DNA from 3 places in the Alcaligenes faecalis genome. Region 1 is predicted to be linked to each of the others. Evidence: predicted binding sites of a transcription regulator. Region 1 holds the regulator's gene; each other region holds the start of a gene.
What was found. Region 1 encodes HrcA, which represses chaperone genes, less so after heat shock. Its sites were predicted from a motif close to TTAGCACTCNNNNNNNNNGAGTGCTAA; they were not measured.
Positions count from the first base shown of each region.

Region 2: a site for HrcA is predicted at 1,644-1,670, ahead of rpoH (RNA polymerase sigma factor RpoH). Genes of this name have one in related genera too.
Region 3: a site for HrcA is predicted at 898-924, ahead of CPY64_RS13550 (co-chaperone GroES). Genes of this name have one in related genera too.

Region 1 covers NZ_CP023667.1:2,627,855-2,630,124, forward strand. The annotation lists gene hemH (ferrochelatase) at 1-751, opposite strand, end outside; gene hrcA (heat-inducible transcriptional repressor HrcA) at 815-1,828, opposite strand; gene CPY64_RS12365 (NAD kinase) at 1,956-2,270, shown strand, end outside.
Region 2 covers NZ_CP023667.1:3,561,769-3,564,038, forward strand. The annotation lists gene CPY64_RS16555 (TonB-dependent copper receptor) at 1-414, shown strand, start outside; gene rpoH (RNA polymerase sigma factor RpoH) at 664-1,560, opposite strand; gene fghA (S-formylglutathione hydrolase) at 1,850-2,270, opposite strand, start outside.
Region 3 covers NZ_CP023667.1:2,883,288-2,885,557, reverse strand. The annotation lists gene groL (chaperonin GroEL) at 1-515, opposite strand, end outside; gene CPY64_RS13550 (co-chaperone GroES) at 550-837, opposite strand; gene CPY64_RS13545 (aminoglycoside phosphotransferase family protein) at 1,159-1,992, shown strand; gene CPY64_RS13540 (DUF1697 domain-containing protein) at 1,984-2,270, opposite strand, start outside.

The DNA.
Region 1 (2,270 bases):
GTGCGGCACGCAAGGCATTGGCCGTTTCGCGACAATCTCGGTAGTAAGGATCACCCAGTTCCACACAGCGCCGTGGCAAGCCGTGGAAACTCAATAGCAGGCGCTCTGGCTTGCCATGCTCGTCCCAATAACGGCGTATCTGCGCCGCCAGCGGACCGATGTAATCCGGGTGCGTGTGGTAACGCTTCAGGAAGCGAAGCTCAGGCTGATTGCGTTGTTTGCCCAGATGCGCGGCGACACAGTCAACCGCAGTGGCCGTGGTGCTGGCCGCATATTGCGGATACAGGGGCAGACTCAAAATTCGCTCGCAACCCGCTGCTTTCAATTTATCCAGCCCACTGGCAATGGACGGGTTGCCATAACGCATGCCCAGTTCCACCTTCACATCGTGACCTTGCGCTTGCAGCAGCTCCTGCAAACCATCTGCCTGCGCCTGGCTGTAAACCAGCAAGGGCGCGCCTTGCGGCAGCCAGATGTCCTTGTAACGCGGCGCCAGCTTGCTGGGGCGGCGCGGCAAGATGAACAGACGCAGAATAATCTGCCAGACCGGCTGCGGAATCTCAATGACCCGAGGATCAGACAGAAACTCACCCAGATAGCGACGAATGGACGCAGCATCGGGCTGGTCCGGCGTGCCCAGATTGACCAGCAAGATACCGATGGACCCGGCCTCGCGTACCGGAGCCTGATCATTGAACATATCGGCGTCCTGCGCTTCGGGCAAATAAGGAGAAGCAAACAACTTGGGCATGATGATTAGTACGTTAGACAGCCAGATGGCCCTCAGCCCAACAGCAGGCCGAAGGTCCATCCCTTAACTGGCAGAGTGATGGCTCAAGGCATTGGACAATAGCCGGGCCGTAATGTCCACGATAGGAATCACACGATCATACGCCATCCGCGATGGCCCGATCACACCCAGCGTGCCCACGACCTTGCCATCCACGCCATACGGCGCAGTAATGACGGACACATCGTCCAAAGGCAAAAGCTGGGAGTCTCCGCCTATATAAATCTGTACGCCATCGGCCTGGCTGGAAACATCCAGCAGGTGCAGCAGATCGGTTTTTTTCTCGAACAGGGAAAACAGGCGGCGCAAACGGTCCATATCCGCCACCATTTCCGTCACGTTCAACAGCTTGCTTTCTCCAGCGATCACCACGGCTTCTTCACTATCGGGCTGATGGCTACCCACATCCACCGCTTGTTGCATCAGGCGCGAAATGTCCGCCTGCAAGGAGCTGAGCTCCTGCGACAAGGCCAGCTTGACCGACTCGAAGGACATGCCCGAGAAATGCTGATTGAAGAAGTTGCTGGCCTCGACCAACTCCTGCTCCAGATAATCGCGCGGCACGAACAGAATGCGGTTTTGCACATCACCATCTGGAGTGACGATAATCAGCAACACCCGCTTGTCGGACAGGCGGATGAATTCAATCTGCCTGAAGGTCTGCGCTTTTTTCGGCGCCAGCACCACACCGGCAAACTGAGACAGATTCGACAGCAAGGAAGCGGCAGAACTGACCGCGCGGTTAGGCTCGTCAAAAGGCAGATACTGGCTAAGGTTGCGTGCATCCGGCCGCTCGAAACGCTCGGCAGCCAGGAGACGATCCACAAACAGGCGGTAGCCCTTGGGCGTGGGGATACGCCCCGCCGAGGTATGGGGGCTATGAATCAGGCCCAGGCCTTCCAGCTCGGCCATCACATTACGGATTGTGGCCGGGGAAAAATCAAAAATGGTCGATAAGGTGCGGGACCCTACCGGCTGACCATCGGCGATGTAACGCTCGATCAGCACCTTCAACAAGGCATTTGCTCTGTCATCCATGTCGCGTACGTCACTTAAAAACACCAGCTCTGCATGATAAAGGGGAGAATCTTACAGCCAAGCCTAGAGTGGCAACTCTATAATCCACTGATCGTCATTATTTCATTAATCATAAGGTTTTCGCCCCATGCATTTCAAAACGGTTGCCATTGTTGGCAGATACCAGGACTCCGGCTTGGATGCGCCCATCCGATCGCTGGCCAACACCCTGGTCAACACTGGTTGCTCGGTGCTGCTTGAGGCCACAACCGCCCAGAATGCCGGTATTACCGAATTTCCCATCGGCGATTATGCCCAAATTGGCGAACGCGCCGATCTGGCAATCGTCATGGGCGGGGACGGCACCATGATAGGCGCTGCCCGCGAATTAGCCCACAGCAAAGTGCCCCTGATCGGGATTAACCATGGCCGCCTGGGTTTTATTACCGATATTCCCTTGAAT
Region 2 (2,270 bases), 930 kb from region 1:
TGGACTTTGGGCGGCAGCCTAGCCTATGCCTGGGGCCGCAACAGTACGGATGGCCGCGCCCTGCCGCAAATGCCCCCGCTGGATGTGCGTTTGACGGCGGACTATGTGCAAGGCCCCTGGTCTGCAGGCGGTGTCTGGCGCATTGTGGCCAAGCAAAATCGCTATTCACAGGGGCAAGGGAATGTGGTGGGTTACGACTTCGGGCCTACGGGTGGCTTCAGCACCCTGTCGCTGTATGGCGGCTACAAGATCAACCGTAATCTGTCGCTGACGGCCGGTGTGGATAATGTGTTCGACAAGACTTACGGCGAACACCTGAATCTGGCCGGGAACAGTGGTTTTGGTTTTGGCGCAGCAAGCCGCTTTAATGATCCTGGCCGCACCGTCTGGCTGCGTGCCGCTTTGACCTTCTGATCGATTTTGCCTGCTGGATCGGGCTGACTCGGCAGGCAAAACAGCTGAAAAATCAGGACAAAAAAAGGGACACCTAGCTGGTGTCCCGTAAACATCCGCTTCAAAAGGGAGGGGAAGAGGAGAAGCCGAAGCGGATGCGCAAATGCCGAATTGCATAGGTGGCAAAAATCAGCAAATGTATTGTTTAGTCCGCGAAGATCAGCTTAAGTTCTTCGGATTCCCCGAAAAGTTGTAACTCTTTAAAACGACTTAAGCCGCTGGCGCCAAAGCGACGCGCAGCTTCTTGAATGCCGCCACTTCAATCTGGCGAATACGCTCTGCCGACACGCCAAATTCGGCGGCCAGATCGTGCAAGGTGGCACCGCCATCGTCCTGCAACCAGCGGGCGCGCACAATGCGCTGCGAACGCTCGTCCAGCGTGTCGATCGCTTCTTCCAGGCCACTGCCTTCCAGCATGTCCTGGGCACGACGCTCCAGCACGCGTGTCGGTTCCTCGTGCCCTTCGTCGGACAGGTAGGAAATAGGCGCGAAGTTGTCATCGTCGTCGTTGGCCGGGGCTTCCAGGGCCATATCGTGACCGGACAGACGCACTTCCATCTCGCTGACGTCCTGTGGACGCACATCAAGTTCACGTGCAATCGCGTCTACCTGAGCCGTATCCAGCGTTTGTCCGTCCGGACGCATGCGGCGCAAATTGAAAAACAGTTTGCGTTGGGCCTTAGTCGTGGCCACTTTCACCATGCGCCAGTTGCGCACGACATATTCGTGGATCTCGGCCTTGATCCAATGCACGGCAAAGGACACCAGGCGCACCCCGCGATCGGGGTCAAAGCGTTTGACGGCCTTCATCAGGCCCACGTTACCTTCCTGAATCAGGTCGGCATGAGGCAAGCCGTAACCCAGGTACTGGCGGGCAATGGAGACCACCAGACGCAGGTGCGACAAAATCAGTTCACGCGCAGCATCCAGGTCATCCTGGTCGCGCAGGCGTTGACCCAGCTCGGTCTCGCGTTCAGCGCTGAGCATGGGCAGGCGGTTAACAGCAGAAATATACGCTTCGATCGTCCCCAGTGCGCCTGGATTAGACACGGCGGCGACGAGTTCATTACCAGACGTCAGGGCCAAAGCGTTCGCTTGTTGTGTCATGGAAAATCCTTCAAAGGTCAGCCGGCGAGAGCACTAAACCAGGCCCTCAAACCGCAGAAAACGTATTTCAACAATCATTGAGTTTAGCACTCGATGGTCTGGAGTGCTAAAAATTTCGAATACAGGAATAAGAGCGTCGCAGCAAGAAAAAGTTCACTACTTGGGGGAAAACTGCTGCAAATCGGTGGGCAGAACGCCACAAACAGGCAAAAAAAAAACGTGGCTGCCTGAGAGTAACGCCTTCATGCCCACCTGAAAATAACAAAGTGCGACCTTGTTTATCCAGCGATCACAGTCGCTCGGCGTGGAAATTCAGATGGTCCTGAATGAAGGTCGAGATGAAGTAGTAGCCGTGGTCATAGCCATCGTGACGGCGCAGGGTCAAAGGCTGTTTGGCCTGCTCGCACGCCTGCTCGAATACTTCCGGATACAGTTGTTCGGCCAGAAAACCGTCGCTCAAACCCTGATCCACCAGAATACCGGCGGGATACGGTGTGCTGGCCTTGGCCATCAAGACGCTGGCGTCATGTTGTTCCCAAGCCTGGCGATCCTGACCCAGGTAGGCACCAAATGCTTTTTCGCCCCAGGGGCAGCGGGTTGGCGCAGCAATAGGCGCAAAGGCCGACACGGAGCGGTACTTGCCAGGATGGCGCAGAGCCAGCGTCAAGGCACCATGGCCGCCCATGGAATGACCAAAAATACCCACACGG
Region 3 (2,270 bases), 260 kb from region 1:
TCTTTACCCACTTTGTCCATGGCATTGGCGATGATCTCACCAATGGAGTGGTCGCTGTTGGCGGAGATGGAACCGACCTGAGCAATTTCTTTGCTGGTGGTGCAAGGACGGGACAGTTGACGCAGTTCGTCAACCACAACGCCCACGGCCTTGTCGATACCGCGCTTCAGGTCCATTGGGTTGATGCCGGCGGCAACAAACTTCAGGCCTTCTTCAACGATGGCTTGAGCCAGAACAGTAGCGGTAGTGGTACCGTCACCGGCATTGTCGGAAGTCTTGGAAGCAACTTCTTTAACCAGTTGAGCACCGATGTTTTCGAACTTGTCTTTCAGTTCGATTTCTTTGGCAACGGACACACCGTCTTTAGTAACGGTAGGAGCGCCGAAAGAGCGGTCCAGAACAACGTTACGGCCTTTAGGGCCCATGGTGGTCTTAACAGCGTTGGCCAGAACGTTAACGCCGCGCACGATGCGGGTACGTGCGTCGTCGCCGAAGTAAACTTGTTTTGCGGTCATGGTTTGAATCCTATTGAATTTTCGTTGGCGGTACTTATTCGATCACGGCGAAGATTTCTTCTTCGCGGATCACCAGCAGCTCTTCGCCGTCGATCTTGACGGCCTGGCCGGAGTATTTGCCAAACAGAACTTTGTCGCCGACCTTCAGATCCAGCGCCAGAACCTTGCCGTCCTCGGTTTTCTTACCGGGGCCAACGGCCAGGATTTCGCCTTGATCGGGCTTTTCAGTCGCGCTCTCGGGGATAACGATACCGGAAGCGGTGGTGCGTTCGTTGTCCAGACGCTTGACGATCACACGATCGTTCAAAGGACGCAGTGCCATGGAGAAACTCCTGTTTAAAGATGACTTTAGTTGTTGGTCCGATTGTGGGGGCGAGGCGTTTTAGCACTCAACCCCTTCGAGTGCTAATTATAGGGACGACTTTTCTAATTTCAAGAGCACCAGGGTCAGGCTGTTACATATTTGTCCTGGGGCGTGAAGTAGGGGGGAGGGAAACGCCGGGTTCTGGTGCGTGTCTGGACTTGGACTCACATTAATAAGGCAAGCTCAGTTAAGCTGGCCGCTTTCGATCATGAACGGTCGGGCATGATTGAACGCTAGGCTTTCCTTCTGTCTAGTTGGATTTCTACGAAAACAAGGTAAATGTCCAAGCTCAACCTATTCAACGTCTATCTCCAACGCTGGGGGGCTCAGGCCGCTGGCAAGCCGTTCAGTACCGCGACCAGCGATCTTCTGCCTGTGTGCCTTAGGGGGAAGTTGGAGGGGCAGCCGGCGATGATCAAAATCACACGAGATCTTGACGAGCGCATCGGCGGCCAAGTGCTGCAATGGTGGGCAGGTGATGGCGCGGCGCATGTATATGCCCGCGACCCGGACTCAGGAACACTGCTGATGGAGCGTGCAACAGGATCGAAGGATCTATTGCGTATGGCTTTAGAGGGGGAGGATGATGCAGCGACCACCTGTATCTGCCATGCCCTCGAACAATTGCACTCAAACAGACCTTCGGCCCCACCTGACAGTCTACGCCCCCTAAGTGATTTTTTTGAATCGCTTGCACCGATGGCACAGCAAGAGGGCGGTCTGATGGCTGAATGCGTAATAGTGGCCAATGAGCTGCTACGTGATCAGCGCGAGCAGGTCATCCTGCACGGGGATGCGCACCATAGCAATATCCTCGATTTCGATCAGCGTGGATGGCTGGCAATAGATCCCAAGCGCGTCACTGGTGAGCGCTATTACGACTACGTAAATGTGCTGTGCAATCCTGACCTTAAAACGAGCACCAATCCAGCGCGCTTTGCACGGCAGTTGTCGGTGGTCATTGACGTTGCAGGCCTTGAGCGTCAACGCTTGCTCAGATGGGTTATGGCTCATGCCGCTTTGTCAGCTGCCTGGTTTCTGGAGGACGGATTGCGCGTCGAGGCCAGCAAAGAGCTGGCCGTTGCGGATATCGCTCGACAGGCCTTAGCTTGAGGTTTCCATCCCAACCTTGTTACCCGTACTCAAGGCGATCAGCTTGCTCATGGTGTTGAAGTTGCGTGTCGTCGCAACGACCTTGAGCTTTCTCTCGATGAAATTATTGTTCGCTTTCAGGTCTCGATACCGGGTCGCACACACGATATAGGCGATGTCATCAATAACGCGGACTTGATCCGGTGCGTGCTCCAGGGCGTGGAAGGCATGCCGCAAGGCGCTGTCTGCCGGGGAGCGCAGCAGGGTGAAATATAGCTGGCTGGGGCTCTGGTCCTTGA